Regions from separate parts of the Ammoniphilus soli genome, predicted to be linked through region 1. Evidence: riboswitches for the same ligand, from Rfam matches in the RefSeq annotation. Region 1 holds a riboswitch; each other region holds the start of a gene.
What was found. Region 1 has a riboswitch for S-adenosylmethionine ahead of ABLT31_RS22000 (sugar ABC transporter substrate-binding protein). Riboswitches for the same ligand answer to the same signal wherever they lie in the genome.
Positions count from the first base shown of each region.

Region 2: another riboswitch for S-adenosylmethionine. It lies ahead of metH (methionine synthase); the one in region 1 lies ahead of ABLT31_RS22000 (sugar ABC transporter substrate-binding protein).
Region 3: another riboswitch for S-adenosylmethionine. It lies ahead of ABLT31_RS20700 (bifunctional homocysteine S-methyltransferase/methylenetetrahydrofolate reductase); the one in region 1 lies ahead of ABLT31_RS22000 (sugar ABC transporter substrate-binding protein).

Region 1 is NZ_JBEGDL010000012.1:181,053-191,800, forward strand. It holds gene ABLT31_RS21995 (sugar ABC transporter ATP-binding protein) at 1-139, opposite strand, end outside; gene ABLT31_RS22000 (sugar ABC transporter substrate-binding protein) at 454-1,536, opposite strand; SAM riboswitch class I at 1,761-1,867, opposite strand; gene ABLT31_RS22005 (YmaF family protein) at 1,974-2,303, shown strand; gene ABLT31_RS22010 (alpha/beta fold hydrolase) at 2,346-3,377, opposite strand; gene ABLT31_RS22015 (nuclease-related domain-containing protein) at 3,570-4,523, shown strand; gene ABLT31_RS22020 (YqaE/Pmp3 family membrane protein) at 4,552-4,740, opposite strand; gene ABLT31_RS22025 (DUF6612 family protein) at 4,819-6,051, opposite strand; gene ABLT31_RS22030 (hypothetical protein) at 6,313-6,504, opposite strand; gene ABLT31_RS22035 (acyl-CoA thioesterase) at 6,560-7,102, opposite strand; gene ABLT31_RS22040 (GntR family transcriptional regulator) at 7,181-7,873, opposite strand; gene ABLT31_RS22045 (ABC transporter permease) at 8,236-8,982, opposite strand; gene ABLT31_RS22050 (MSMEG_1061 family FMN-dependent PPOX-type flavoprotein) at 9,202-9,783, opposite strand; gene ABLT31_RS22055 (TIGR03943 family putative permease subunit) at 9,861-10,721, opposite strand; gene ABLT31_RS22060 (permease) at 10,735-10,748, opposite strand, start outside.
Region 2 is NZ_JBEGDL010000004.1:96,577-107,324, forward strand. It holds gene metH (methionine synthase) at 1-2,120, opposite strand, end outside; SAM riboswitch class I at 2,255-2,363, opposite strand; gene ABLT31_RS10810 (MerR family transcriptional regulator) at 2,933-3,421, opposite strand; gene ABLT31_RS10815 (IclR family transcriptional regulator) at 3,530-4,276, opposite strand; gene acnA (aconitate hydratase AcnA) at 4,590-7,295, shown strand; gene ABLT31_RS10825 (hypothetical protein) at 7,364-7,840, opposite strand; gene ABLT31_RS10830 (YokU family protein) at 7,991-8,284, shown strand; gene glnA (type I glutamate--ammonia ligase) at 8,337-9,686, opposite strand; gene dapD (2,3,4,5-tetrahydropyridine-2,6-dicarboxylate N-acetyltransferase) at 9,926-10,636, shown strand; gene ABLT31_RS10845 (N-acetyldiaminopimelate deacetylase) at 10,649-10,748, shown strand, end outside.
Region 3 is NZ_JBEGDL010000011.1:136,351-147,098, forward strand. It holds gene ABLT31_RS20680 (ZIP family metal transporter) at 3-731, opposite strand; gene ABLT31_RS20685 (manganese efflux pump MntP) at 744-1,325, opposite strand; gene ABLT31_RS20690 (L-threonylcarbamoyladenylate synthase) at 1,384-2,451, opposite strand; gene ABLT31_RS20695 (GNAT family N-acetyltransferase) at 2,562-3,020, opposite strand; gene ABLT31_RS20700 (bifunctional homocysteine S-methyltransferase/methylenetetrahydrofolate reductase) at 3,092-4,927, opposite strand; SAM riboswitch class I at 5,027-5,149, opposite strand; gene spoIIR (stage II sporulation protein R) at 5,237-5,824, opposite strand; gene prmC (peptide chain release factor N(5)-glutamine methyltransferase) at 5,953-6,807, opposite strand; gene prfA (peptide chain release factor 1) at 6,810-7,883, opposite strand; gene ABLT31_RS20720 (hypothetical protein) at 8,044-8,493, opposite strand; gene ABLT31_RS20725 (MFS transporter) at 8,561-9,832, opposite strand; gene ABLT31_RS20730 (thymidine kinase) at 10,356-10,748, opposite strand, start outside.

The sequences.
Region 1 (10,748 bases):
TCATCAGCGTGCTTTTCCCTGCCCCGTTAGCTCCCAGCAGCGCATGGATTTCTCCCGCACGAAGCTCAAAATCGACCGCCCGAAGAGCAGGGACGCCTGAAAAGGACTTCTCGATGCGCTTCATCTCTAGTTTGGACATGTTCCATCCCTCTCTTATCAAAAATTAAAACTCCCCCTATTATCCGCGAACCCTATCATCCTGATAGGCCTGAACGTTAATAAAGGGAGTTTTTGGGTACATTCTTGTAGGAAAGACTCCGTATAACAGGAGAATCTCCGGTTATTTCTCTTTTTTAAATGCAATAGGATAAGATAAGAGGATTTTTTCCGGTTAAGTCCGGTAAAACAAGCATTTTTTCCTGATTTCAGGTGGATAACCGGAATTTCTCCTGCTATTTTAGCCCATTTGCCTTCGTTTTTCGGAATAGCAGGATTTTCTCCCGTTATGTTATGTTACTTTTGGTTCTGAGCTTCCAGTTCCTTCATCCACTCTTCGATTCCTTGCGTGCTTTGTCCCCATCCTTCGATGTGCTTGGAAAGGTCACCCATGGTTACCTTTTCCTTCGGAAGCATTTCGCGAGTGACTAGAATTGGATCTAAAGAAACATTTTGCGGGGTTTCTTCCCCTTTAATTTTCTTGTATACGTAACGTACTTGCACGCGTCCGATATCGGAAGGATCCACCGCAGCAGAAGCGATCCAAGGAGATGCTGGATCTTGAATCATTTGCAAGTCTTCATCACTCAAGTCGATCCCGTAAACTTTAATTTCGGTACGGCCCGCTTGTTGGATGGCGCGAGTAGCCCCTTTTGCGAATTCATCCCATGCTGCCCAAACGGCTGTAATATCGCCAGGGTTAGGATATTGCTTCAAGATCGCTTCCATTTGCGTTTGCGTATCTAACGCGGTGTTTGCTGATGCACTACCGAAAGCCGCAACCTCTTTGATTTCTGGGTATTTCTCTTGGAATTGCTTATAAGCGATTTGACGGCGCTCCATCGGAGCAAAACCGGCTACCCAAATCTTAACGATATTCCCTTTGCCGCCTGCATCTTCAGCCAGCTTTTCCAACGTGGACTCGGCCATCTTCACGTCACCTTGCTCCAATACCGTAACGCCAGGAATATCTAAAGCTGCGTCGAACGCAATAACAGGAATTTTTTGCTCAACGGCTTTCTTGACACCTTGCGTTAAAGCTTCCGGTGTTCCATGGTCAATCAAGATCCCATCGAATCGTTGGTTCACAGCCGCATCCAGCTGAGAAGCCATCTTAGCCAAATCATTATCTGCATTAAAGACGGTCAGTTCCCCGCCAAACTTTTCTACTTGTTCTTTTACACCAGCCACGTATTGAGCCGAAAAGGTTCCAATATTAAACTGCATGACTAAAGCAATACGCTTCTTGGCTTCAGTTGCTCCTTCTCCGCCAGAAGTGGTTCCGCCCGCTTCTTCTTTCGCTCCCCCGCCGCATGCGGTGAGGACTAGCGAGAAAATCATGACGAACGAAAGAAAAAGAGATAATTTCTTTGTTTTCATTTGAGTGCCCCCATATTTTTTTATTTATTATAGAAAGACCTGAAAAATTCAGGCAATAACTACCACAGTTTTCTTAGTTGTTTACTTTGCTTTTAAAACTAGAATAATCCGATTTTTTAGCGGAGTAAAGTCCAAAAGTCCTAGTAGTTTATGGTAATAAGGTCCTGGAAAAAGAAAAAACTTCTTCAATAAGAAGAAGTTTCATGAACAAGGCATTTTCCTTCATCTTATCTACCAGGATTCTCCTGCTGGAATTGGCACCTTTTCATGTCCATTCATGAACGGTTGCCGGGTTTCATAGGGCCAGTCCCTCCACCTCTCTCGATAAGAAACTATTCAGTTCGCTAGGTAAGATCTTACTAAAAAAAAATGGGGGCGTCAATAAATTTTTTAGAATCATGATTGCATAGAATGAACCAAAAGGAGGAGTGACCCACATGTCTCTTATGCCTCAACCCCACACCCATTACTTCCGCACTACAGGTTCGGGCGAACACGAGCACTTCGTTCATGCTTTTACCTTTCCTGAGAAGGGAAACTCTACAGATGGTCATGTTCATGCCTTTAAAGGAGTAACCCCAAAAGAACACGGCCACCAGCATTTCTTTACAGGCAGCACAGGGCCCGCCATCCCCCTCCCCGATGGGACACACATTCATGAGGTGAAAGGGAAGATTTATCGAGATGAGGATGGCAGACCCACCCATCCCCATGAGTTTAAAGCTCTAACCGGAAGACCGTTGGGGCAGGCGCCACCGGGGTGGTAGATTCGTTAGTCGATTAACTAACATGTTTGTGCCGGTCATCATTCACATTGTACGCTTGATAAATCCCCGAATCTTCTCAAGGAAAAAATCCCGCTTTTCTAGGTGCGGAGAGTGTCCTGTGTTTTCCACTACCCATTCTTCAAAGTTTCCGGAACGTTCTAACACCACGCGCATTTGAGATACCATGGGCTGTGGAGGAAACTCATCCATGCCTGGCCAACCGGGAACGTAACCCAGCTTCCCCAAATAACCAAAATCAAATAAAGAGCTATCCGATACGATCTGATCATCTGCTCCGCGAATCCATAAAACGGGGATTTGAGGCTCTAGGTCAGCAAATGCAGCAAGATTCAAATACTTAGGAGACAACGCATTATTTATTCCTTTGTCTCCGGGAGCTACGCCCGGCCATTCCGCGCAAGTCTCAAACGTACCCGGGTAGAAACCGGATCCCAACTTTGTGGATAGCATAGAGCGGACGAAACGATCTTCCTTTTGGGCATCAAGCCGGAAGGGCGGCTTAACGTAAAACTGATTCAAGACATTCCTGGGGCTATGGGGCTGCTCCTCCCCCGTAGCCCTTTGGCTAAGCAGCTCTATGAATTGAGGGTTAGCCGTTCCGCCGCCAGACCCGGCAAAATTCGGATAGCAAGGTGTCCCCTGCTCATCCTTCGTTCCCCCAAATCCAAAAGGAGATACGGGATTCATCAACATGAGCGAAGAAACCTCATTCGGGTAGTCTATCGCATATTGCATGACCACCCCGCCACCCATCGACCAGCCCAACATATGAAGCTGACGATCCAATCTCAGCGACTGTACAAACGACCTCACATCCTCCGACCAATCACGCAATCCTCTCGTTGCATCGATGGCTAAGGGCTCCGTCTCCCCATACCCCCGTAGGTCCGGCGCCAAAACATAAAAATCCTGTGATAGACTTTCCATCATGTCTTCCCAAAACCAACTCGATGACACATTCCCGTGCACGAGCATTACCACTGGACGAGCTGGATCTCCCGCTTCCAAATAAGCTACTTCGAGTCGGTCCGTCTTGATTCGCTTCGCTTCCATGAAACTCCCCCCCTTTTTCCTGTCTATACTCTAGATTAGCAGGTGGGGATTACAATGGAGTTACATGCAGCAGTTCCGATCGAGAGATTACACTATGGTTTCGAGAGATTTTGGACTGATTTCGAGAAATTAACGTTCTGGAAGGAATTACGTCAGCCACTAGCGAAGTTAGGAGGAAAGGAGGTTTTGCCAATGCTAAAAAAACAACGCGAATTTCCACTCAGAATAAAACTTGAGGAAGCCTTGCTGCGTCGACTTCCCCTTCATCACAAAAAACGCGAAGAAATCCTCGTCAGTCTAAGAAAATTACGAGCAGGTTACCGAGGCGAACAGGAGCTGGATTACCACCTTCAGTTTCTACCGGAAAAAGAATATCTCATCTTTCAAGATTTACGGCTTCCCATTGATGATCAGTTTGTTCAGCTGGACACCCTCATCCTCTCCCCTTGGTTTGCCCTCATTATCGAGTCCAAGAACATCTATGGCCACCTTTACTTCGATCCCGTTTCCAAACAAGTCATCAGAACGTATAACAATACAAAAGAAGGGTTTCCTGATCCCATCCTGCAAGTCAAAAGACAACGAACCCAGCTTCAAAAATGGATGGAAATTCATATGTCCAAATCCATTCCCATTCACTGTCTAGTTGCCATCGGCTATCCTAGCACGATAGTTGAAACAACTCCTGGAAATCGGCATATCTTTCAAATAGTGCATCATGCGGAACATATCCCCAACAAAGTACTAGACCTTGCCAAAACGGCTCCATCACCCTCTCTCACCACTTACCAGCTCCGCAAGATCAGCCAACTCCTTATCAATCAACATACTTCCCAGGACTTCGATGTACTAGATTGGTATCAAATCCACCCTACTGAGTTCATTCGTGGAATCCCCTGCTTTTCTTGCAATCTCGAGACTATGCAGCGGATCCACGGAAACTGGCTATGCAAAACATGTAAGTTAAAAAGAAAAAAAGCCCATGTACAGGTCATTCAAGATCATATTCTACTTCATGGAACCATCACCAATGAACAGTGCAGAAAACTTCTTGGACTGTCTTCCATACATACTTCCACGCGGCTGCTCCTCTCCATGAACTTGCCTTTTCAGGGGTCTACAAAAGATCGGGTGTATACTAAATGAAAAAAGCCGCTCAATCTCTTGAGCAGCTTCAATCCCTATGCCTATGCATCCTCTTCATACGTCGATCGACCTTCTTATCGTGTACAACGAATACCGCGTGGATCGCCCCCGGCAACCAGAAAAAACAAGTCAAAATCAGATTGAGAACAGCCTGAAATGGCTTTCCGCAAAGCAAAACCGCTACGGGAGGAAGAACAAGGGCAAGCAAATACATCATCGAAATCACTCCCCTTTATCATATACTCAATAAGTATTACGGGAGTAGCTTGCTCCATGTTTCGCCCTACTCAGCCCATTATTGCTGCGGCTCAGCCCCGATTTCCTTAGCCTGCTTTGCTTCCTCCGGAAGCGCGATAGCCTCTACGCTATTAAAGTCGGAATACGACCCGCTCATGTTCATCTCCATTTTTTCCAATGGCTGATTGGGTAGCTCCGCTAGTTCAATTTCTATCTCCATGGTCAGTTTCGTCGGGAGCTTGGTCTCCACATCAAACCACATGGTTCCTGACATGGTTAAAGCCTCCATGCCTGAATGAGCCATCATATCAGCAGGCAATTCCCCATTGGAAAACATATTGCTCGTCATATTCATCATCTCTTGCATCGAAGCAAAACGCCCTTGAACAGACACTTTCTGCTGTTCTTGCCCGTCCACCATTTCCTTACCTAAATCGCGGTAGAAGACAAATTTGTTGTTCATTTGCTGGTTATACGCTACACTGTTTTTTTGCATTTCCATCATTTGATCAAACGTAAAAGGCATGCTCGTCATCTTTACCCATTCTTCCTGATTCGTCTCCGGGTTCAGCATTTTCAAGTACATGCCTTCCTTCACGAAATATTGCTCCATCTCCATTTCCGTTTCTCCATTAGGCAGGGGCTCGGGAAGCTTAGACTTGGAGATAATGCGGAAGCCTTGGTCTTTCTTGAATGCCATCTCCATCTTCATGGACATGCTGGTCAATTTTACAGAAGGATTTTCCGGAAGCCCTTTTCTAAATATCATGTTCACGTCCTGATTCATGCTTGCTTTAAAAGAATCTTGAGCATTCATCACCTCGGAAGATTCGATCACCCACTCATGTGCCGTCGGATCGCTTACGAGGGCTTTCTGGATTGCTTGGCGCGCCTGCTCTTCCGTTACCTTGTCCTGGTCAAATGTAATTCCATACTCGTTCTTTAAAACCTCTATATTCAAACCTAGTATTTTGGATAAGATAATATATGCTTCATTTGGCTTCAGTGCATTCGCTAGGCGTACCGTTCCATCTCCATAACCGTAGATGACTTTACGTTCCTTCATGATGCGAATCGTATCCGCATAAGGAGAATCGGCCGAAACATCCTGAGGCAAAGCGAGATTCTTGTCCTGTAAAGGAAGCTGAAGCTGATCCACAATGTTCTTTAAAAAATCTCCTCTTTTCACTTGGTTCCCTTCTACTGTTTGGGCCGAAGCGTTTCCATAGCCAATCAAAGATCCTGCTAATAGAGTAGCAGATAGAGATAAAGCTAGTAATCCTCTTTTCATAAAAGCACTCCTCCTGTCTATGTACTCGTGAGGTTATACGATAGTTACTAGAAAAAGTTTCCTTTTTTGAAAAAAAACAGAGGCCGTAGCCTTTCTTGGTGTTGACCATTTCGAGAATACTTAGTAGGATTGGCGGATTTGTGAGGGAAAGGTGGATGGGTTTGATATAGGTGGATCTTCTCCACTTCTTTGCTTCTTCGTCCATTAAAAAGGGAGGGTGTCCCAAAAAACTAGTTTTGGGACACCCTCTGATCTTAAATCTTAGTCGCCAATATCCGCGCGATCCATCCAGATTACATGGGATACGGCCCCGTAATCTACTTCTTTGTCATCAATCTTGCAAATGCAGCGGTCGTTTCCACATTGAGCCTTGATTTGCTCCAATACGGATTTATCTACATTTCGAAGAATAACCATCTCTTGATTTTCCTTGTATAATACAGCAGCTGTCATAAAATTTGACCTCCAAATGTCTGATTTAATATAAAACGTATAGTAATGGGATCTATCACCCTACAAACCGAACCTCTTGATCTTTTTCCCCAAACTTCTTGACCCCCAGCATATCAGCAAGTTGCTTGCTCGCCGTTCTGCGAGTGCGTCTAGCCTCTGCTCGGTTTGCCGCTCCTTCATGGAGAAAGATTTCTTCCGAGTTTTGTGGCTTAATGCCTGGAACCTGGACCGGTACACCCTCCGGACTAACCGCAACGAAAGTTAAAAACGAAGTGGCGCATACGGTCCGCTCCCCCGTCAGCAGATTTTCGGCAATCACTTTGACAAAAACCTCCATCGAGGTTTTATGAGTCCACGTCACCATAGCCTCGAGGGTAACCTCATTGTCGATCCTTATAGGATGTAGAAAATCAATAGAATCCGTAGACGCCGTTACCACTCGGCAATTCGAGTGCTTCATGGCTGTGAGAGCTGCTACATCATCTATATGCGCCATGAGTTTGCCGCCGTACAGCGTGCCATGGCAATTGGTATCTGGCGGGAGCACATGGCTCGATTTGGAAGTCCGGGACTCCCATACATATTTTAAGTTTGACATTGATTCTCTACCCTCCGTTGATTGCCTAAAGGCCCTACATCAATAAACATGGTTTGTGTCGGGATTCACCCTTATCATTTAGCTAAGACCTTGCTCGTTACCCGTATCACCCCCCTTCACATCACTTTCTACACTGCTGAGCACTGCGAATCGATTATTATCAATGTGATTCAATACGGCTTTTTTGGTTTTTTCGATATCCCTGGCCTTTAGAGCCTCGATAATGAGCCCATGTTCTTGCAAGGCTTGGTCTTTTCGGTTGGGACGGTTGAGGGCACTCATCCCAAACCAGCGGATCTTGTCATTAATGGCCTTTAAAAGCTTGACTAACTGACGATTGCCGCTAAGCTTGGCCAGATAGATATGAAACTGCCTATCCGACGTAATGAACTTCGAGTGATCTTTCTCAGCCAACTGTTTTCGGTAAATCTGTTCGATTTTTTCGATATCCTGATCCGTTAGAATCGGAATTGCGAGCTCGATAGCCAACACTTCCAACGCCCGGCGGAGCTGAATCACGTCCTCTACATCCTGCTTGGTAATGCGGCAAACGAACGTCCCTTTCCGCGGGATGGACTCCACCCAGCCATTCAGCTCCAATAGCGGAATCGACTCCCGGATCGGAGTCCGGCTAATGCCCAGACGCTCACTCAGCTCCCTTTCATTCAAGGCTTCCCCTTGGGCAAAGGTTTGATGAATAATCGCATTCTTGATGGATTCATAGGCTTGTTTTTTTAACGAGACCGATGTTTGTACTTTCTCTAAAGTCATTGCATCACCCCATAACCGGACTTTCGAGTCACTGGCATGTGGCATGCCACGCTCTTAACACTGAATTTATTATATTGTCATATGGTATAATTTTCAATATTTTTTTATTAAACTAAATTGATCTAAACGACTGCTATATTCTATTTATCTTTTGTAGTTAACATCCTGCTCTCCGCTTGGAAATTATTTGAAAGCGGTTTGCTCATCCTTATCTTACGTTATCCTCGGAATCTTCACCAGAGAAAGTGTTCGACACATTTCGATTTCCATTTTAAGTTCCTCTATTAGTTGATTGATAAAGTGAAGAAATGAAAAATGCAGCTTAGTTCCGACGAGGAACTAGCTGCATTTTCCTTTTTAGGCTAGAACATCTTTTGTTTAAAAAAGGCCGGATAAGATAAAAAACTAGTGAAGATCGCCGTGATGCATGCGCTAGCCATATTGCTGAACAAAATGACCAATTGGTACTTGACTGCCACAATCGGGGATGCGCCAGCGATGATCGCTCCGGTCATCATTCCTGGCATGTGAATTAAGCCGACCGTTTTCATTACTTCGATGTTAGGAATCAAGGCCGCTTTAATGGTCTTTTCGATTAATTCCTGACAGGATTGCCTAGGACTTGCGCCAAGTGCCAGCTTGGCCATGATCAGATCCTTTGTCGCTTCAAACTCGCTGAGCATCCTATCAAAGGTTAGGCTGGCTACGGTCATTGCCCCCCCAATGATTATCCCGCTCATCGGGATAATATATCGTGCTTTAAAATCCACAATATCAAAAGTAAGCCATAATAAAACCGAAGCCGCTTCAGATCCGAGAATGGCAACTACAGAAACGATAAATGCGTTAGAGAACCTTGCGCCCCGCCTTGCACATGTCTTTCCTGCAATGAGGACCATGATCAAGATGATGAAAATTAACATTTCCCATGTTTCAACGGAAAAGATAAAGGTTATCAAATAACCGATGAGGATCATCTGGATCAGTGCACGGATGGAGGAGAAGGCAATCTCCTTGGATATCCCCAGGTTTTGACGATAAGAAACCCAAATGGGGATCACAACAAATAGGCAAGCGGCGGTTAATGCGAAATAACTAATATCTTTCATGTTATTCCCTTTCTTCGAAAGAAAAGAGTGCAATAAAATAGTTGGAAAATCGCCACTTACAATAAAATTTTATAAAGTTTTATATAAAATAGTTGGAAATTCTCCTACTAATCACGATATTGGCTCCGTTTTAGCTCGTTCTATCGTTGATAAGTGGACTTTTTCCAACTATTCCTTTATTTTCTTTCTTCATTTCTAATATAGGTGGAGTTTTTCCCATTAATTCAAAATGAATCCATTTATTTTCAAATGCTCACGAAACATTTCCATCATGGAAGGCAGCTTTTCTCTATCTGGCCATGACTCCATATTCCAGATGCCCGAATGCTTCAATGCCCGCGGACAATGGATGAAGCACTCTTCCACTTCGACGCCGATTCCCAGAAGAGAGGCTTTGTCCTGTTCATTCCCTTTGATCACATACGCTCGCCCGTTAATCCGCAGGACCTCTTCCATTCCAGGAATTAAGAAGATCAATCCTACATGGGGATTCCTTAAAATATTTCTTAGCGAATCCACTCTCCGATTACCGGGTCTCTCCGGGATAACCAATTGACTGCTATTTAAAACTTGAACGAAACCCGGCTCGTCCCCACGGGGCGAAACGTCGCCTCTTCCCTCTTCATCAGAGGTTGCCAGAAATAAAAGGGGCGAAATGGAGATGAACCTTCTGCAATGATCGTCCAGCTGGGTAATGGTTTTCTTGATGACCGCTTCATGGGGACTGCCAACAATCTCTCTTAATTCCTCCTCCCTCCGAATGGAACATTCCGCAAAGTTGACACGCTCCCCTTTATTCACGCTAACCCATCCTTTCACTGCAGAGCTTTATTTCTACTTTTATAATGATAATGAGTTTCATCATGTCGTCAATTGCCCTAAGGATAAACATATGGGTCTTTCGGCGGATCCACTACTTTCCACTCTCTCACTTTGATAATGGGCAATTCCATGTCCCCATACGTGGTCAAATCCAGGGTTCCTTTCACCTGAATCCAGGTATCCTTTTCCAGCTGCGATGCCTCATCCATTTGGGCCAAAAATCCAAGCAGGCCGGCATCCGCTACGCAGTGCGTAATAATGAATCGGGAGAGAACCAGCTGATTCGATTTCATCAGCCCTTCTTCTTTATAAACAAACCCCATCATTTCAATGGGCATCCCTTTAAACTGTTCAGGATAAAGCGAGATCGTATCATACTTGGATACAAAGTTCCGATCAGCATTTGCCATTTGGATCTGCCGCTCGTTTTTCATCTCGTTTATTTTTTCAGTATACAGATCATCAAAATATACGGGCGGGCTGGAAGAGCCTTCAATGTTGGCGGATGGATCACCGGATCCGTCTTCCGTCGTTTTTGGATCTGTTTTGCCGGGTGAAGCCAATAGAACTCCTTTATTGGATGCAATCGAAGCATCCAGCGTCTTCGCCGGCATGAGAAATCCCGTGACTAATGGAACAATTAATATCGTATAGGAAACAACCGTTTTCCAGCTCCACCCCGAAGAAAACCCATGATCATGATCACAGCCATCATGTCCGCAATCCTCATGATGGTGCTCGTTTTCTTTGGCTATCCAAGTGCGATACAATTGGATGAAAAAAAGAAAAACCAGCAATACGGAAGCGATTTGGCTAAACGCCACATACTTCATATTGATGTACTTTCCGATTTCACCCGTATAGTGCAATTTAAATATAAAGCCCGCAAATCCTAATAAGATGATAGCTCTTAACATTCCTTTCACCCCCTCACAGCCAAGCAT
Region 2 (10,748 bases), on a different contig from region 1:
GAGGAAGATGCTTTTTCCATATGCGGCTCAAGGTACGCAACGGACGTTTTCATCACTTCCGCACTTTGCAAAACTTCGGCGACAATCAATTCATTATTGTTAAACAGACGGCCTACTTCACTCATCCCTGCCATCAGCGGTCCATTAATGATATCCAAAGGCGGATACTTCGTTAATGCTTCATCGAGATCCTTAAGAAGCCCATCCTTTGTTCCTTCCACAATATATTGAGCAAGGCGCTCCTCCAGCGTCAAATTGCTGGCAGCTTCCTTCTTCACCGTTTTCTTCTCGCGGTAAAAAGCAGTAAACTCAGCAAGCGTGGCATCATTGGTGCGGAACAGAAGGTCCTCGGAAAGCTTTCTCTCTGCTTCCGGAATCGAAGCAAAGCGCTCTAGCTTTTCCGTATTAACAATCGCATAATCCAAGCCAGCCTTTGTACAGTGGTAAAGGAAAACCGCATTTAAAACTTCACGGCCTGCTGCAGGCAAGCCAAAGGAAACATTACTCACACCTAAGATCGTTTGGCACTGCGGCATCGCTTCTTTAATCAGGCGAATTCCCTCAACGGTTTCAAGCGCTGCGCCGATGTATGCCTCATCGCCCGTCCCTACCGGGAACACCAACGGATCAAAGATAATATCGAGCGGATTCAGACCGTATTTGTTCACCAATAAATCGTAGGAACGTTTTGCAACCTCTAATTTTTTCTCTCGGGTAACCGCCATCCCGCTTTCGTCAATCGTTCCGACAACTACTGCAGCTCCATAGGTTTTGATCAGCGGGGCGACTTGCTCGAAACGCTCCTCCCCGTCTTCGAGATTAATGGAGTTGATGATCGCTTTCCCTTGGGAGAACTTAAGGCTCAACTCGATGACTTCGGCATCTGTGGAGTCAATCATCAAAGGAACCTTCACTTTATTGACCACAAAGCTTAGGAATTTGCTCATATCTTCCGCTTCATCGCGATCCGGATCCGCTAGGCACACGTCAATGATGTGGGCCCCTTTCTTCACCTGCGCGCGGGCGATTTCGGATGCATCTTCGTATTTGCCTTCCTTAATTAAATCGCGGAATTTCTTGGAGCCGATGACGTTTGTCCGCTCGCCCACAAACAATGGCCGGTTGTCGGCTTCCAAATAGACAGGCTCAATGCCTGATACCACATGTCCGTGAGGCTTAGTTTCGGTTCTAGGACTATAATCCTTCAACTGCTCAGCAATCGCTCGGATATGCTCCGGAGTCGTTCCGCAGCAGCCTCCTGCCACATTGAGCCAACCCTTTTCGGCAAAACCGGCAAGCTTCGTCGCAAGAGCTTGCGGAGATTCATGGTAATGCCCATTCTCATCCGGAAGCCCGGCATTCGGATAACAGCTTACCGCACACTGCGCAAGCTCGGAAAGGGTACGAATATGGTCGCGCATGAATTCAGGTCCCGTAGCGCAGTTCAAACCAACAGAGACTGGCTTTAAATGCTCTAAGGAGATATAGAAAGCTTCAATATTTTGACCCGCCAAGGTGGTTCCCATTGGCTCGATTGTACCTGAGATCATCACTGGAATCTCTGTGTCTAATTCATCGAAGGCTTTTCGAATTCCAATGCTGCCTGCCTTCACATTCAGCATATCTTGGGCCGTTTCTAGGAGCAGAACGTCGACTCCCCCTTGAATCAGGGCTTTTGCCTGTTCATAATAGGTTTCGATCAGCTCTTCAAAGGTCACTCCACCTGTTACCGACAGCGTTTTGGTCGTCGGCCCCATGGACCCGGCTACATAGCGGGGCCATTCCGGCGTTGAATACTTATCTACTGCTTCTTTGGCAAGCCTCGCTGCCTCTAGGTTGATCTCTACCGCTTGATTTTGCAAGTCATATTCCGCTAAAACGACGCTGGTGGCACCAAACGTATTGGTCTCGATAATATCGGCGCCAGCCTCTAGATATTCTTCATGTATCTGGCGAATCAAATCAGGACGCGTGAGATTCAGCATCTCATTACAGCCATCCAGCGCTTCGCCTCCGAAGTCTTCTTCCGTTAAATTCGCCTGTTGGATCATTGTCCCCATTGCTCCATCCAGGATGAGGATTTTCTTTTCTAATTGCTGCTTCATGCTAATCTTAGCCATAGTCCTCTCTCCCTCCACTTCCTTCATGTCGATACTATTTAAAATAGTTTAACATCCAAATGTACGCGCGTAAGCTGACAAATTTAAACAACACAAAAAAACTTCTTCCGATAAGAAGAAGTTTAACGATCAGCTTCTTATCTTTCAGGACACAGCTCTTGTCCTGCTGGATTTAGCACCTGCATGACATAATGCGGTTGCTGGGTTTCGTAGGGCCAGTCCCTCCACCTCTCTCGATAAGGTAATTATTCACTTTAATATATGTAAAACTATCATTTATCCCAGCGGATGTCAATTCTTTTCGCCTTTCAAATCGGCTGTTTCCGTAGATCCCTAGGCCACTCGCTTTTTGGGTAGGACCTCTGAATTAGTGGAGAAAAGCCACTTAAAATCAAAATCAAACTAGAAAAAGTCTTTATTGTTGGAAAATCTCCATCTATTTCATTTTCACCCCCTCTTTTTGGACGTTTTAACGCTAATAATGGTCGTTTTTCCACCTACAGCCAATATAAAATCAATGGTCTGGGCGTTTAATTGACGAATCTCCACTTACTGCAACCCACCACCCCCAACGCGATCCAACAAGAAAACTTGGCTCGCGCCAATTCCCTAACTTGACATCAAGGGTAAACCCTTTGTGATAAAATAAAAATTTTATCAGAAATGACCCGTAGGGTTGATGTCAAATTAGGGAAAAGCTACAAGTTTTCCTCGTGCTGTCCAAATAATATAACGGAGTTATAGATTCAGACAGTACGAAAAAGGCTGTCCCAAAAATCGGTTCTTACCGACGTTGCAGGACAGCCTTCTCTTTAAAATGTAAAATTCATCACCCGGCTCCAAAGCCCCTTCTTTTTCTTTTCCTTTTCCCGCATATCACGCAGGTTATCCATCAGAGCCTGGTCTCTTTTGGCCACTTCGACTTCCGACCATTTGGCTTTCAGTTCGTCCACTTCCCGCTGCAAAGCTTCAATGGTTTCTTGCATCTCTTCAATCCGCTGCGGTTCTATCATCACCATATCCACATTCGGCTGTCCCTCGGCTTCCTCTTCGCCCGCCTCAGCTTGTCCACTGATCTTAAAAAGCTCCGAACGGATCTCGTGATGGTCCAATCCTTTTTCCTTCGCATCCTTAATAAACTGGAAAATTTCCACCGCTTCCGGCTTGAACCAGACCTGCTTGCCGGCGGTTTCCATCGGAACGAATTGATAGAACTGCTCTTTCCAGCTGCGAATACTTTGCCAAGTTGTATCCATTTCCTTCGCCATTTCCTTTAGAGAATACAATTGTCCGGTATTCATGGCCTTCACCCTTTCCCGTTAAGTTCGTTATGCTAATGATAACAAAATATGCAGGAAAAGCTTGTCAGACGGTGGGTGATTTTTCTGTATGTTTTTGTTTCCTTTTGTCTATTTATTCACCATTTTGCCCATACGCTGGGCTGATGCCATGATGCTCGGGGCCATCTCCACCATTTTCTCCGTCGTTAGCCGGGCCGCCGGTCCAGAGACGGAAAGCGCAGCAACGACTTCCCCTTTGCGATTAAACACAGGTGCTGCCACCGCACTGGTCCCTTGCTCACGCTCCTCAATGCTGGTTGCATAGCCAACCTGCTCAATACGCTGCAGCTGCTCTGCATAATGATCTTTATTAATCCCTTCCGGCCAAGCGGGATCGTTGAGGATAAAATCCTTTACCGCTGGCTCCGAAAAGGCTACAAGAACTTTGCTTGATGCGCCGACTGCCAAAGGCAAGCGAACGCCAATCGGCGCCACTCTCCGAATCGTATGCTGGCTTTCGACAGCTTGGATCCGAATCCTCTCTCTGCCATCCCGGACATATAAACTGATGGTCTCCCCCAGCAAATCCCGAAGCTTCTCCATTTCCGGCAAAAAGAGCAGCGCCGGGTCATCCTCCCGGACCAAATGTGCAGAAAGCTCCCAAATCCGGAAGCCCAAACGATACTTTTCCGTAATCGGATCGCGGTTGAGAAAGCCCTTTCCTTCCAAGGAAGCCAGCAAGCGATACACGGTACTTTTGTTGAGGTCAACTTGTTTGGCTATCTCCGTCAGGCCAAGCTCCTGCTTATCCGCAAAACAAATCAAAATATCCAAGGCACGATCTACAGCGCGCACCGTCATTTTCTTATCATCCATGTCATTCCCTCCTCTCGCCATAAAAAGTTGTTATTTTATTAGTAAAATGGAAACATTACCTTTGTAAGAGTCTCGTTTGGTTTCACTGTACGAAACGATATTTCATCTGATAATATTATATCCTAGGAGAAGCATTTCGTAAATATCCTTCAAAACACACCGCTTTTTCGGAGATATTCATGGAAAATAGTTGTGTACGGCTCCCTGATTTATGTGTATAATGGGAAACGTAAAGGAAACTCGGTTTCGTCTAGTGAAACAACAGAGATTCTTTGTGAATTTATACTAAACTTTCTATTAAGGAGGTCACGACATGGCAAACAAGGATAAATATGGCGTTAGATCGGAACTTCAAGTAGGCGGCAAAACCTATACTTACTATTCCTTAGCTGGCCTTGAAAAGCTTGGTCCGGTTTCCAAGCTTCCTTATTCCATTAAAGTTCTTTTGGAAGCTGCAGTTCGTGAGTTTGACGGAAAAGCAATTACTGAAGAGCATGTTAATAAATTAGCTAACTGGACAGTAGAACGCGATCCAAACCAAGAGGTTCCATTCAAGGTTGCGCGTATCGTACTTCAGGACTTCACAGGCGTACCTGCCGTAGTTGACTTAGCCGCAATGCGTGCAACCATGCAGCGTATAGGCGGGGATGTTTCCAAGATCAATCCTCTTGTTCCTGTTGATCTTGTTATCGACCACTCCGTTATGGTTGATAACTTCGGAAGCGCTGATGCTTTAGAGCAAAATGAAAAAATTGAATTTGAGCGCAATGCGGAGCGTTATCGTTTCCTTCGCTGGGCACAAACTGCTTTCAATAATTTCCGTGCCGTTCCTCCATCTACTGGTATCGTTCACCAAGTAAACTTAGAGTATCTAGCTTCTGTAGCTGCTACAAAAGAAGTAGATGGCACAACCGAAGTATACCCTGATTCCCTTGTTGGTACGGACTCTCATACAACCATGATCAACGGTCTTGGCGTCGTTGGATGGGGAGTGGGCGGTATCGAGGCAGAAGCTGGAATGTTGGGACAGCCTTTATACTTCGTAACTCCAGAAGTAGTTGGTTTCAAACTAACCGGAACGCTTGCTGAAGGCGCAACTGCAACTGACCTTGCTTTAACTGTAACGAACATCCTTCGCAAGAAAGGTGTAGTAGGCAAGTTCGTTGAGTTCTTTGGACCTGGCGTAAGCAAGATGAGCTTGGCTGACCGTGCTACAGTAGCTAACATGGCTCCTGAATACGGCGCAACCATGGGCTTCTTCCCTGTAGATGCTGAAACATTGAATTACATGAGATTGACTGGCCGCAACGAAGAGCAAATTGCTCTAGTTGAAGCTTACTATAAGGCACAAGGCATGTTCCTGACAGAAGACAGCACTGAGCCTGTTTACTCTGAAGTGGTTGAACTTGACCTTTCCACTGTTGTTCCATCGCTTGCTGGTCCTAAGCGCCCACAAGATCGCGTGGAATTGACTGCCATGAAGCAAACCTTCAATGAAGCTGTCCGCACTCCAATCGAAAAAGGCGGATTTGGCTTATCTGAAGAAGATTTGAAGAAAGAAGCTGCTGTACAGCACCCAACTGGTGACAAGACCGTGATGAAAAACGGTGCAGTTGTTATCACCGCGATTACTAGCTGTACGAACACTTCTAACCCAAGCGTGTTGGTTGGCGCTGGACTTGTAGCGCAAAAGGCTGTTGCTAAAGGATTGAAGAAGCCAACTTACGTAAAGAGCTCTTTAACTCCAGGGTCCCGTGTTGTTACCGACTACTTGAAAGAAGCTGGATTGCTGGATTCTCTTGAAGCTCTTGGCTTCCACGTTGCAGGTTACGGCTGTGCGACTTGTATCGGTAACTCCGGTCCGCTTCCTGACGAAGTAAGCCAGGCTATCGCTGACAACGACTTGACTGTTGCTGCTGTTCTTTCCGGTAACCGTAACTTCGAAGGTCGTATCCATGCTCAAGTAAAAGCTAACTACCTTGCTTCTCCTCCGCTTGTTATCGCTTATGCGTTGGCAGGAACAGTAGATATCGACTTGACTAGCGAACCACTTGGTTATGATCAAAACGACCAGCATGTATACTTAAAGGACATCTGGCCAACTTCTCAAGAAATTCAAGAAGCATTGAGCAAAGCCGTTCGTCCAGAATTGTTCCGCAAGCGTTATGAGAATGTATTCCAAGCTAACGAGCGTTGGAACCAAATCGATGCGCCTACTGGAGATCTTTATGAGTGGGATGACAAGTCCACTTATATCCAAGAGCCTCCTTTCTTCAAGGAATTAGGCGATCAGCTGAATGACATTGCAGACATTACTGGTGCACGCGCTCTTGCCTTAATGGGCGATTCCGTAACTACAGACCACATTTCTCCTGCTGGTAACATCAAGGCTGACAGCCCTGCTGGATTGTACTTGCAAGAGAACGGCGTGAAGCGTGAAGATTTCAACTCTTACGGTTCTCGTCGCGGTAACCATGAAGTGATGATGCGCGGAACGTTTGCCAACATCCGCATCCGCAACCAAATCGCTCCAGGAACAGAAGGCGGCGTAACGAAGTACTTGCCAACAGACGAAGTTATGTCCATCTATGATGCTTCCATGAAGTATCAAGCAGACGGCACTAACCTTGTTGTTATTGCAGGCAAAGAATATGGTACAGGAAGCTCCCGTGACTGGGCAGCTAAAGGAACTTTCCTTCTTGGCGTAAAAGCGGTTATCGCGGAAAGCTTCGAGCGTATCCACCGCAGCAACTTGGTTGGCATGGGCGTTCTGCCTCTTCAATTCGCTGAAGGAACCAATGCACAGTCCCTTGGGCTTACTGGACGCGAAACCTTCGATATTACTGGCTTGAGCAACGATGTTCAGCCAAGTCAAAAGGTAAAGGTAACAGCTACTCGTGAAGATGGCAGCAGCTTTGAATTTGAAGCTATCGTACGTCTAGACAGCGTAGTTGACATTGAGTACTACCGTAACGGTGGTATCCTTCAAACGGTACTTCGCCAATTGGCAGTCAACTAACATTTTAAAAGAAAAAGGGATAGACCCCATTGGGGTTTATCCCTTTCTTGTTTTGCCAGTAGACTGGTCTATTTATCCTCAAACATCTTCTCCATTTCTTCTAACAGTTTACGGATGGATTCATCATCATACTCCCCACCCTGCTTAAATCCAGCCAGCTTGTCTTTAGCCTCAATGGCCTTCCTTTCATACTGCTCATGCAGTTCAGCTTCCCCCGGATCAAACCACATCAGGTTTCCTTCTGAACCGCTGCGCAGAAAGGCATGCGTCCAGTGCTCAGGGAAATCATAAGGCTTGTCTTCAAAAAGGATAGCAAGCACATCATCACTTTCAATAGGCAACAGATGGCGGAACCTTTCCTCCTGCCCTCCTTCCGCTACATTCAGGTGCAGATAGGTATAATACACGAAGTGTTCACCCGTCACGCTGTCTTTGTATAAATAATAGGCATGATTATCCGCGCTCTTCAATTCTTTTACTTTTTCTAACCGCTCTTGAAATAAATCATAAGGAACTACCTTATAATTTTTTAGTGATTCCTCCATTAACCAAAGCACCTCCTCATATCATATTCTACTAGAAAAATAAGCTTGCGCTAAGTAAAAGTTTATCCTTTGACCCTCTACAGGAATCGACAAAAATTTCAAAACATCTTTGTTACGATTATAGTATCCAACTTTAAAGGAGGATTACGGATGAAATGTGTATGGTGCGATAACGACCAAGCCAAAGAAACAATCAAGGACTGTCAATGGATTGAACCGGGCGGCGTTGACGTCATCATGGTAACCGATGTGCCTGCAATCGACTGCCCTCAGTGCCGAGATGTATACTTGGACGACGAGAAGAATGAAGAAATAGAAGTTTTATTAAACACGACCGATCTGAGTGTATTAGGGAGTCGTTTTTCCTACAGCCAATTAGTGAAGGCACCGAAAATGAGCATCTTTGATATGTACAATAATGGTGCGTCGTTTAAGTGTAAATAAAAAATATAGAAAAGGCCACCTTATCCGAGGTGGCCTTTTCTTATTTAACCTATTAGAACTTGCCTTGGTAATTTTGAATTTCCCAAGAATGTACAGCCGTACGGTAGCTATCCCACTCTGCTCTCTTCAAGGCAACAAATTCTCCATACACATGCTCGCCTAGTACATTTTTAGCAAAATCACTTGCTTCTAGTGCATCTAAAGCATACTCCAAGCTGCCAGGCAAGTTGTCGATTCCGCGTTCTGCACGCTCTTCATTGGACATATGGAAGATATCCTCGTTAACAGCCGCTACTGGAGTTAACCCTTTATCTACTCCATCCAAACCAGCTTCAGCAACAACAGCATAAGCCAAGTATGGGTTTGCGGATGGATCCGGACAACGCAATTCTACGCGCGTAGCCATGCCTCTCTTAGCTGGGATACGGATTAGAGCGGAACGGTTAGATGCAGACCATGCGATGTAGCAAGGAGCTTCATAACCAGGAACCAAGCGCTTATAAGAGTTAACCAACGGATTGGTAACCGCAGCAAAGCTCTTCACGTTCTCTAGCAAACCAGCGATGAAAGAGTAAGCAAAAGATGATAATTGCAAGCTATCATCCGCATCAAAGAATAGATTTTCTCCATCTTTGAACAAGGACATATTTACGTGCATTCCGGATCCATTGATTCCGAATACAGGCTTTGGCATAAAGGAAGCATGCAACCCAAAACGCTTCGCTACTGTCTTTACTACCCACTTGTAAGTTGTTGCGTTATCCGCTGCACCCAATACATCAGCATACTTAAAGCCGATTTCGTGTTGCCCTTGAGCTACTTCGTGGTGGGATACTTCAATAGTCAAGCCCATCGCCTTTAACGCACGGTAGATTTCAAGTCGAACACGCTCGCCAAGGTCATGCGGAGAAGTTTCGAAATATCCACCTTCATCATGGGTTTTTACAGTAGGTCTTCCTAGCTCATCAGTTTGGAACAAAAAGAATTCAAGTTCTGGACCAGCGGAAATGGTATAACCCTTCTCAGCTGCTTTTGCTACGGTCTTTTTTAAGACGTTACGAGTATCCCCTTCAAAAAGAGTTCCGTCTGGATTCGTTACGCTGCAAAGGAAACGAGCTTCAGAGTATCCATCTTCTACTGTCCAAGGAAGTACTGCAAATGTATTTACATCAGGAAGCAAGTATAAATCGGATTTGTTTATTGGAGAAAAGCCTGTTACAGAAGATCCGTCAAACATGATTTTTCCTTCTACAGCATCTTCTAATTGTTCAGCTGTAACTGTAACATTCTTAAGCACACCTTCAATATCTACAAATTGCAAATGAAGCAATTCTACGCTCTTTTCTTGGATAACCTTTTGAATCTCTTGAAGTTTAGTTTGAGTGTTAGTTGCCATTACCATTGTAATATTCCCTCCCATTGTATGTTAAGTTATCTGACATCGTTCTTATGGCTTTATTATATGCCACTCTGAGGAGATTGGCAATACCTTTTTTAAAAGAAAAACAATGTAATCCCTTTCATTCGCTATGCTTCGACACATTGTGTATTCCGGTTCAATCTGGTACAGTATAAGGTGGAAAAAAGCTTAAAAACTGGCATCTAGGCCACGTTTTTTCAACGTATAGGAGGAAAAGAACCATGAACATGATGGATGCAAACCAAATTATCGAGTTTATCCAAAAAAGCGTTAAAAAGACACCTGTAAAAGTACATATTAAAGGAAATCTAGAGGGAATCGATTTCGGTGCAGATACGAAGGCTTTCATTAATGGACAAGTTGGGGTTCTTTTTGGGGAATGGAGTCAGATTTCTCCTGCATTAGAAGCCAACCAAGATAAGATTGAAGATTATGTTGTAGAAAGTGATCGCCGCAATTCCGCTATTCCTCTATTAGATACCAAGCATATTCAAGCGCGCATTGAGCCAGGCGCCATCATTCGCGATCAAGTTGAAATCGGCAATAATGCCGTAATCATGATGGGTGCTGTCATTAATATCGGGGCTGTTGTAGGTGAAGGTACGATGATCGATATGAACGTGGTCATCGGCGGTCGCGGAACCATCGGGAAGAACTGCCACATCGGGGCAGGATCGGTCATTGCTGGCGTAATCGAACCGCCTTCCGCTTCTCCTGTTATCGTTGAAGATGATGTGGTGGTTGGCGCAAATGCTGTTCTCCTTGAGGGCGTTCGCGTGGGTAAAGGCGCAGTCGTTGCTGCCGGAGCCGTTGTAGTAGATGATGTTCCTCCTTACACCGTTGTAGCTGGTACTCCTGCTCGCGTCATTAAGCAAATCGATGAAAAAACAAAGTCGAAAACAGAAATAAAGCAGGAGCTTCGTCAGCTCTAAGGAGATTCAGCCATGAGCCTGACCCGATACCGAGATATCCGAAGAAGCCTTCATCAAATTCCGGAAAAAGGCTTCGAAGAATTTAAGACCCAGCAATTCTTGCTTGATTATA
Region 3 (10,748 bases), on a different contig from region 1:
CTTCACCTCAATCCATGGATGATGTAAACCAAAACTAAGCTGAGACCCATCCCCCATAATGCAAACCATCGATCATATTTGAAGGATGTCGGACCGATTTCCGTCCACACAATAAAACCCATTGCCCCTGCCGCAAAGGCCGTGCCGGCTGCCACCAGAAAGGGAGAACCGACAAAAAACTGCTGTCCGAGCCCCGCTCCCAAAGGGATACACAAGCCTAAGGCCAAAGCTATACCTAAAACTCGTCTTTTTTTCACTCCAGCCATAGCTAAAGGAATGGCCATTCCAATCCCCTCTGGCACGTTATGGATGGCAATCGATAAAGCCACCAATACCCCAAGATGCTGGTGGGTTTCAAACCCCGCTCCGATCGCAATTCCTTCTGGAATGTTATGCAGCCCAATTGCTAAGGCAATTAGCAGGCCCACGCGAAAAGATTCCTTTTTACCAGGAGATATACTCACTCCATGAACCACTTGCCGGTGCAAAAAGCCATGAATTCCTATCATCGTTATCAATCCAAGCCCTAAGCCCATTCCCACCGCTTGATACGGGCCTTGGGAAAATGCTGAAGGAAGCAAGTCCACAAGAATGACCAGTACCATAATCCCCGAGGATAACCCGAGGTAAAAAGCAAGAATCTTCCTGCCAGGCTGTCCAAACAGGAGAGCGAGAGCCGCTCCAAACAGGGTAGTAATCCCGGTAAGAGTGCTTAACACCAACAGTTCCATATGATCTGCCTCCTATAGCATAAACTTTATGCCAAAAGCCAGAATGATGAATCCGCCCAGCGCCTCACCCACTCCACCCATTCGATGACCGACCTGCTTTCCCAGCAATAGTCCGCAACCCGTCATCAACATCCCGATCAAGCCAAAGACCAGGACAGAGAGAAGTACATCGGTTTTAAACAACCCAAAAGAAAGCCCTACAGAAAGCGCATCAATGCTCACACTCATGGCAAACAAGAGAAGGCCGAAGCCCTCTGTCCGGTAGCTCCTGGGCTCCCCTTCCACCTGGAAGATCGATCCCCAAACCATATTGGCGCCCAAAAAACAAAGAATGAGCCCCCCGATAAAGGTTGCCACATCTCCTACCACCGCGGAAAGGAATTTGCCGCTGGCTATTCCAAAGAGAGGCATAATGATATGAAACAAACCAATCAAAATACTAATCTTGGCGATCGTCCGCAGACGAATCCCCAACATCCCCATTCCGATCCCTAAGGAAAAAGCATCCATTCCCAGCGCAATGCCGATCATCAGGATGGTGTAAAATTGTCCCAATTGGGTAATGTCCCATTCCATTTGATCCCCTCCAACCATATCCCTTGTCTCCTTCATGGATATGCGGACAGGTTAGGAAAGATGCTTATCCTCTTGTCTAAGCCCGATAAATGCGATGTCCCGCTGCTTTATTCAGCCGGTTCATGACAGCCAGGCCCACTCCTTCCGCCGGAAAAGACTCGGAAAGGATATAATTCACTTCTTGTTGATCAAAAGATCGCAGGGTATCATACAGCGAGCGGGCGACGGTGGATAAATCTTGGCGAGATCCGCAGATAGCCACCACATCTGCCTGTGGATAAGCTTCTTTGGATTCCTCTGTTGCCAACACGCCGACTCTCCTTCCAGATTCCTTAGCTTGTCCCACTAAAGAACGAATCGCCTCTATCTGATCCTCCACCTTCTCGGCTTGAACGATCCACATTTCCCCTTGCGGAGCATAGTGCTGATACTTCATTCCTGGGGATTTCGGCTGCTCTTCCTGCAAGGTTAGCCCAGGATCAAGATCCACCTGGCCGATCACGGCTTTTAGCTGTTCACGAGTGACCCCACCCGGACGCAAGATCATTGGCGGATCCACGGTCATATCCAGTACCGTCGATTCGACACCGACTCCCGTGTTCCCTCCATCCACAATCCCAGCAATGCGTCCCGCCAAGTCCTCTTCTACGTGAGCTGCTGTTGTTGGGCTCGGCCTCCCCGAACGATTCGCACTAGGCGCAGCTACAGGGACCCCTGCTTGTTCAATTAATGCCAAAGCCACCGGATGATCCGGCATCCGAATCCCTACAGAGTCCAACCCAGCGGTTACCTCCGGAGCGATTCCCTCTCTTCGCGGTAAAATAAAAGTCAGAGGACCAGGCCAGAAGGCTTCCATCAGTTTTTCTGCTTTATCTGGAACCTCCGAAACAAGGTTATCCAGATCCTTCCTGTGGGCAATGTGGATAATTAAAGGGTTATCGCTCGGCCTCCCCTTAGCTTCAAAAATCTTACGAACAGCAAGGGATGACAGGGCATTAGCCCCTAAGCCATAAACGGTCTCGGTAGGAAAAGCGATGACTTCATTGTCCGCCAGCAGCCTCGCCGGCTCTTCCAGTTGTGGATAGTCAGCCATTTTCCCCACAACGTTATCCACATGCCATGTTTTTGTCTGATAATCGATCATGTCTCTTCCATTCCTTTTTTCAAGACTTCTTCCTACTATGGTAGGAGATAAAACAAACAACTTATCAACAGTTTGTGGATAAGTTGTGCATAAGTGTGTGGTTTAGAGTCTTAAATTCGCGCGGTTGTTGCTCTTTTATACACCATAGCCGTGGATAAACTGGGTGTATACTGTTGAAAATGTGTGGATGCTTTGACTTGGCTGGGGATATCTTCCCACTCCACTTCCTTAAACCCACAAAATTGAAAAAAGGGTGCTGAACGTGTAAGCAAATAGATTTCCTGCAAGCCCTGTTTTCCAGCACGAGATAGAAGGATCCGCAAAAGCTCCCACCCTACCTTTTCATCGAAAAATGCCGGCTCCACAGCTAAGGACCGCAGCAATCCAAACTGATTCCCAAGAATCTCGAGACCCGCTGTTCCTACGACCTGTTGGCTGCCCAACTCCTCTACCACTAAAAAATGGTCCAGATGGGCTTCTATTCCCTCTACATTCAGTTTACCCTTTTTCAACAGATTCACAATCGCATGAATATCTTTCTTTCCGGCTACCCGCACCGCTAACCCCATCGACAGGGCCCCCTTCCTCTATCATTTCTATCATACATATGAGTAGAAATGATAGAGTATGCCCCTTTCGCTTAACTGTTTCTTACATACCTCGCCAACTCTGCCGTCATTTCATAGCGCATAAATGGCGTAATTAAATAGATTCCGTTAAAGTGGCGGCGAGTCGTTTCGATCAGCTCCATGGCAATTTCATTGCCCTGCTTTCTTGCATCTTCCCCTTCAAAGCGAGCCATCCGAGCCCGCACATCATCCGATAAGCGAATGCCTGGGACTTCATTGTGAAGAAACTCGGCATTGCGATGGCTTGTGAGCGGCATGATCCCAATAAAAATCGGCACTTGAATATGCTTTGTCGCTTCGGCAACTTGAAAAATCTGCTCATGGTCATAGAGCGGCTGGCTCATCACATAGTCCGCTCCTGCCTCCACCTTCTTTTCCAAGCGCTCAACCGCCTTATGCAAATGACGCGTATTCGGGTTGAAAGCAGCGGCAACCGTAAATGCTGCTCTCTTCTTTAACGTTCGGCCCGAGAACCCTACGCCGTCATTAAGCTGCTTCGTCATCCGGATCAGCTCAAAGGAAGTCATGTCATATACGGAAGAAGCTCCCGGAAGATCTCCATAACGGGTTGGATCCCCTGTAATCGCCAGCACGTGATCAATGCCTAATGCATACAAGCCCATTAAATGTGACTGCTGGCCAATCGAATTGCGGTCCCGGCAAGTCAAGTGCACCAACGGTCGAATGCCCACTTTCTCCTTTACCAAAGACCCCAGCGCCATGTTGCTCATCCGCGTCATCGCCAGCGAATTGTCAGCGAGAGTAATGGCATCGGCTCCCGCTTCCTTCAGTGCTGCTGCCCCTTCCAAAAACGGCTCAAAATCCAGATCGCGAGGCGGGTCCAGCTCAACGATGATCGTTGGTCTTTCCCGAACGAGCTCAGGAAGTGTTTTTTCATGGTGTGGTTCGGATAAAACCGCAACCTTGGACTCCTTGACCACCCCTATTGCTGAGTCTTCCTTTTTTTCCACAGGCGCTTTTCCTTTGATGCGAGTGGCTACCGCTTCAATATGCTCCGGTGTTGTCCCGCAGCATCCTCCCAAGATTCGCGCCCCTAACTGGTACAAGGTTTCAGCCGACTGACCAAAATACTCCGCTGAAGACGGATATAAAAACTGTCCATCCACATATTCCGGAAGCCCAGCATTCGGATACACGGACAACTTAAGCCCCTCTTTGACAGGAAGGGATTCAATGGATCGGATAATATTTGCCGGCCCATTGTAGCAGTTCAACCCCACAATGTCCGCACCCGCATCAACCAGGCGAGCAAATGCCGCTTCCAGCGGATAGCCATCCTGGGTCCGGTTCAAATCCTGAATCGTCAGCTGGCAGATCACCGGCAATGAAGTATATTTCCGAGCGACAGATAAAGCAAGAAGCGCTTCCTCCACAAAGCAAAAGGTTTCTAGCAGCAAGCCATCAATCCCTGCTTCAACTAAGCTTTTAATCTGCTCATCAAATACCTGCTCCAATTCTTCTAGGGGAATACTTTTTCTTCTTCCGCCTAAAATACCTCCTACGGAGCCTACCACGTAAACCGAATCTCCTGCGGCCTCTCTGGCCAAGCGAACTGCCGCCTGGTTGATGGCCTCTACTTGATCCTCCAAGCCGAACTTCGAAAGCTTTTCTCGATTGGCTCCGTACGTATTGGTTTCAATCAGGTCGGCACCGGCCTTTACGTACTGGAGATGGATATCCTTAATGACATCGGGGCGGGTTACATTTAACTCTTCCCCACAAGTGCCTACAGGAATTCCGTAGCGATGAAGCAATGTCCCCATCGCCCCATCGCCAATTAATACTTGATCCTTTATTTTTTCTAACAATCCTTGCTTCTGTTCCATGTCTCTCACCCCTAAACAATAGTCCCTAAAACAAGAAAAAACCCCTGAGCAAATGAGCCAGAAGGTTCTCGGGATCTGTAACACACTATCATGAGCCCCTTCTTATCTCCCAGATACCTTGCGTATCTGCAGGAATTAGCACCCTGCCTTAATGCGTCCTGAACGCCTTAACGGGTTGCCGGGTTTCATCGGGCCAGTCCCTCCACCTGCTCCAAATAAGAAAAGTGTTAGATTTATTTTAAAACACTAAGTATTTATATTAACGTAATCATACGGGATGGTGCGATATCTGTCAATGGAGGATCATTCCTAGGCGAAAAGTTTTTGATAAAGCTTCTGAAAGACTTCGACTAAGAAGAACTTCACTTGAATTTTAGGGCCATCTCCATCAGCTTCCTGCTTAACGGCATCCCCCGTATCGATATCTACAAAGCAGAGCGGCGGAAACAATACGCACCACCAGTTTTGCCCTAAACCTTGTCCAACCGTTACGCGAAGGGCTTCATACTCCCCAGCAGGATATACATACTGGCCGTACATTTTTGTCGGAAAAGGAACCTTTCCTAACTCTACTTGGCTTGTATAAGAAAATCCATGCTTGGCAATAGTTTGGTCCACTACCTCTTGCAGCTGCGGCAATTCCTCTGCCATCTTCTCACGCGCTTCTTCCATCGTTTGCAAATCCGTTACCTTACCTTCCAGGTAAGCATTAATTTGATCTCGAATTTCTTGCTTTAGCCACTGATCTTGCGGGGAATCGCTATTGGCAATGACACGAAGCCGAATGGAATCTTGCGGAATAGGTTCTTCTTTTAGCAAGGAAGCAACTGAACGCTGACTCTCCCAACTCATGATTAATATAATAAATGTAAATAAGACCAAGCTTACTTTTTTCATGTTTTGTTTCCCCTCTCTTTTCTATCTCCTTAGCCAACAGTCTAGACAGAAAAGAAAGGGTTTAAACATGATTCGTTATTTTCAGAATAAAACTTATTATTCAGGAAAGGAAGGCCAGCTTCCCTGAGCTACAGACCCGCCTTCCCATCTCCTATCACAATTCGTTCAATCCCGGCTAAATCTTGAATCACTTCGGTTCTAGCAATGACACCAGTTCTCAAAAGCAATTGCTCTACATCCCGGGCCTGACCCATTCCCACTTCAAAGGCCACCAATCCGCCTGGACGAAGGACCTGCGGCAACCCTTTACAAAGCCGTCGATAGAAGTCAAGCCCATCCTCTCCCCCATCCAACGCACGCATCGGTTCATGATCCTTGACCTGCACATCCAATTCAAGAACATCGCTTGAAGGAATATAGGGAGGGTTAGAAACTAAAATATCCACAGGCTGAAGGAGCGGATCCAGGAGATCTCCTTTTAGAAAGGTAATCTGCTGCTCGACGCCATGAATGCGGCTATTTTCTTGAGCTGTATCCAAAGATTCCTGGGCGATATCCACAGCATAAACCTTCCACTGGGAATGAACGGCCAAACTGACAGCAATAGCCCCACTGCCCGTCCCAATATCCGCTACAGTCAAAGCATCTGATACGTCTCGCCTATGAAGAACTTGTTCAACAAGGATTTCCGTCTCCGGCCTAGGAATCAAGACAGAAGGATTAACGCGAAACGACAGCCCATAAAACTCCTGCTCACCGATGAGGTATTGAACAGGAACTCCTTGAAGCCTTTCCTTGACCATTCGCTCCACCTCGGACCATTGCTGCATCGAGATGAATTCCTCCATTCCTAGAAATAGCCGCGTGCGGTCCCATCCTAAGACGTGCCGAACGATAATCTCTGCCAAAAACCTGTCGTCTTCCAATGATTCCATAAACGAAGAAGCCCTTTTCAGGGCTTCTCTAACGGTTATAGCGTTCATGCTTATAGGCCTTCCGCATTTTGCATGAGTTCAGCTTGCTCTTCGACTACGAGGGCATTGATGATTTCATCAAGATCCCCGTTCAAAATGTAGTCCAGCTTATGAAGCGTCAAGCCAATGCGGTGATCGGTGACCCGGCTTTGCGGGAAATTGTACGTGCGGATCCGTTCACTGCGGTCTCCGGTTCCCACTTTGCTTTTGCGGATTTCGCCATACTCCGCAGCCTTCTTTTGCTGCTCCAGATCATACAAGCGTGCTCTTAAAACGCGAAGCGCTTTATCCTTGTTGGAGTGCTGCGACTTCTCGTCTTGGCAGCTAACCATGATCCCTGTCGGAACGTGCAAAACACGAACGGCGGATTTCGTCGTGTTAACACTCTGTCCACCCGCACCGCTTGAACAGAAGGTATCGATACGGATATCCTTATCGTGAATTTCCACTTCCAGATCTTCGGCTTCAGGCAAGACAGCCACGGTAGCCGTGGACGTATGAATCCGTCCGCCAGATTCGGTTGTTGGAATTCGCTGTACGCGGTGAGCGCCGCTCTCGAACTTCAATTTACTGTAAGCGCCTTTACCTTTCACGGCAAAGATAACTTCCTTAAATCCGCCCAAATCATTGTAGCTAGCTTCCATAATCTCGATCTTAAATCCTGCCTTCTCCGCATAACGCGAATACATCCGGAAAAGGTCACCAGCAAATAAAGCCGCTTCATCGCCGCCTGCCGCTCCGCGAATCTCCACGATAACGTTCTTGTCATCGTTCGGATCTTTAGGCAGCAACAAGATATGCATACGATCTTCCAGCTCTTTCTTACGCTCGGTCAATTCATCAATTTCCATCTTGACCATTTCGCGCATCTCATCATCCAGCTTCTCCTCCAGCATTGCCTTTGCTTCTTTCAGCTGGGAAGAAACACTTTTATATTCACGGTACGTCTGAACCGTTTCTTCCATATCGGATTGCTCTTTCGAATAATCCCGAAGCTTGGAAGGATCGTTCATTATATCTGGATCACACAATAACTCCGTTAACTTTTCGTAACGTTCTTCTACTGCTTCCAAACGATCAAACACAGCAGTTCACCTCAGATTTGATTTCACTTATAACAGTATAATTATAAGGATTAATATATATTATGTCAAACAACTACACATGAATAGGGAAAAGAGCCTTTTTGGAAAGGCCATATTTAAACTATTTTACCCAAAAAGAAAACCCGGACGCGCGTCCAGGCTATCTTCTTACCTCTAAATCAATGCTGTAACGAGGCATTTTCAGCTGCAATTGCTGATAAACAGCAGCTCTTACCGCTGCTTTATCGGCCCCGCCTTCTATATCAATATTGACATGGGCGGTTCCTCCATTAAGGTAAGCCGTCGCTCGTTCCACCCCGCGAACGTTCGCGGCAATCTGTGCCATGATGCGTTCATCGGCGTCCAGATTATACAGGTCATTTCTTCCCGTTACCAAATTCGGGTTCAAATCAGCAAGAACGAAGTCATTCTTAAATCCCTTGTCATCATCATAGGGACCTGAGGGATTATGGTACACATTGTTCTTATTATAGGTTAGTGTGCCAAACGGTCGATCATTGTCAGCCGGACCAGCGGCAGGAGAACAAGCAGCAGAAATCATCATCACCAGGCAAAGCATCAAGGCGTAAAATAGAGTTTTGCGTTGCAATGAAGACACCTCCCTCGGTCTTAGGTTATCCGAAGAAGCAGGTTTTTCTCTGCAAAAATTTTTCCACCTATATCGCTTCCTGTAAAGATCCATCCTGTCTTATGTCTTCCCCTTTAGAGAGAGTAAAGCTTAGAATAGAGGCTACCACAAGCAACCCAGCCGTGAACCAAAAGACGGTATTATAGCCGCCCTGAAGCCGATAAATCACACCCGGTACATACGCTCCCACAGCAGAACCCAGCTGGTGGCTGAAATATACCCACCCAAACACCACACCGGCCGAATACCTTTTAAATTGCTCCGAAACCAGCATCATTGTAGGGGCCACTGTGGCAAAGTCAACCAAACCGAATAATACACTAAACACCAATAAAAGAAAAACATCTTGAGAATAAATGAGCAGAACAACCGTTAAGGCACGAATAATATAGATATAACCTAACATATACCGATGATTCCACCGATCCGCGAAATGTCCGGATAGGGCTGTTCCCAAAATATTAAAGCCAGCCAGCAAACTGACTGCCAGACTGGTGGCTCCTGTAGCAAACCCGCACATTTGTGCATAAGGAATGAGATGGGTATCCATCAATCCCGTCGTTGACACCCCGCAAACAAAAAAAGGAAAAGCTATAAACCAAAATGCCCGTGATCGAATCATCACGCTAAAGGGCAGCTGCTCCTTTTCCATTTCTGGAGGCTTTTCTTTAGCCTCTATATTTTCTTCCTTGTCCTCCTCTTCCCCATATGCTTTCATTCCCAGATCAGCTGGTGAAGTGCGAATAAACCATAGGACTAAGGGCAATACAACTAAGCAAAGAAACACTCCCCAAGTCACGACCGTAATCTTCCATCCCCATTCGTCAATCATGAACAAGGAGGCAGGAACGATGAGAAACTGGCCAGCCCCACTTCCTGCTGCCATTAACCCCAACGCTAATCCTCTTTTAGCATAGAACCACTGGGTAATCATTACCGAAGTCACGACATTAGATGCCCCGCCAAACCCAATGGAAGAAATCACACCATATAAAATAATCAACTGCCAAGTAGAAGTAACCATAAACGATATTAACGTACTGACTCCCACAATCAGAATACTGGCGGAAAGAACTTTACGCACACCATACTGATCAACAACTTTACCTACCACCGGACCGGAAACGGCATAAACCAGATAACTGACCAGAGCAATGAGCGAAACCGCTGCCCGATCTGCGGAAAACTCTTGCTCCCAAGGCTGAATAAACGCGCCAAAGGAAAGGCGGACTCCTTGTGCCGACAACAATGCGAAGAAGCTTAATAATAGTACAATCCAAGCATAATGGAACCTTTTAATTGATGAATTCAATGTCCTTTGCTCCTATCTTTACTAAATATAAAAAGGACCTCATCGCTATGTTAAAGAGATCCTTTGCATGCAAAACAAGATAACAGGCAGCTTGTATGTATACATTCTGATATACACTATTAATATATAAGAAATTAACTATATAATAAAGTGAATTTATTGTTTTTTCATTCATTTTTAGGGTTGGCGGGTTAAAAACTGCCGACAAACCCTCTCACACCGGCAATACTCACGATTTATTAAAAATACTCACAGATTGGCTCATTTTTGTCACAACGGATCCCTCATACTCACAAACCCAGAATTATTGCAAATAACTAGTAGAAATACTTGTCCAAGTCCGTAAAAAGCGGGCTCAGACCCGCCATTTCCTTTATCAACAAAAAAGTATTACCTAGTACCCCTAATTCTCACATAGGAGCACACTCTATTATAAAATACTCGAAGTTTTAGAAGAAAAGAAAAGGCTGATCCCGAAAGTCGGTTTTTACCGACCTTTAGGGACAGCCTCTTACGCCTGCGGCGGATGATAATAATGTCTTCTGCACACACTGCTGTACGTTTCTTCTCCGCCAATCTCGATGGTTTCCCCGGAGTATACCGGTTGGCCTTCTTTATATTTCAAAATATGTGTGGCTTTTTTGTTGCAATGCACACATACCGTTTTAATTTCTTCGATTTTATCCGCCTCACACAAGATCGCGCGTGAGCCTTCGAACAACTGATTTTTAAAATCCTTTAAGAGTCCATAAACAATCACCGGTATATTTAACTCATCGACAATGCGGGTCATCTGCCCAACATGTGCGGCACTTAAAAACTGCCCTTCATCGACTAAAACGCAATGCGGCAGTTCTCTGTGACTTCTCGTAATTGCTAACATATCTGTATCTTCATGGATGGC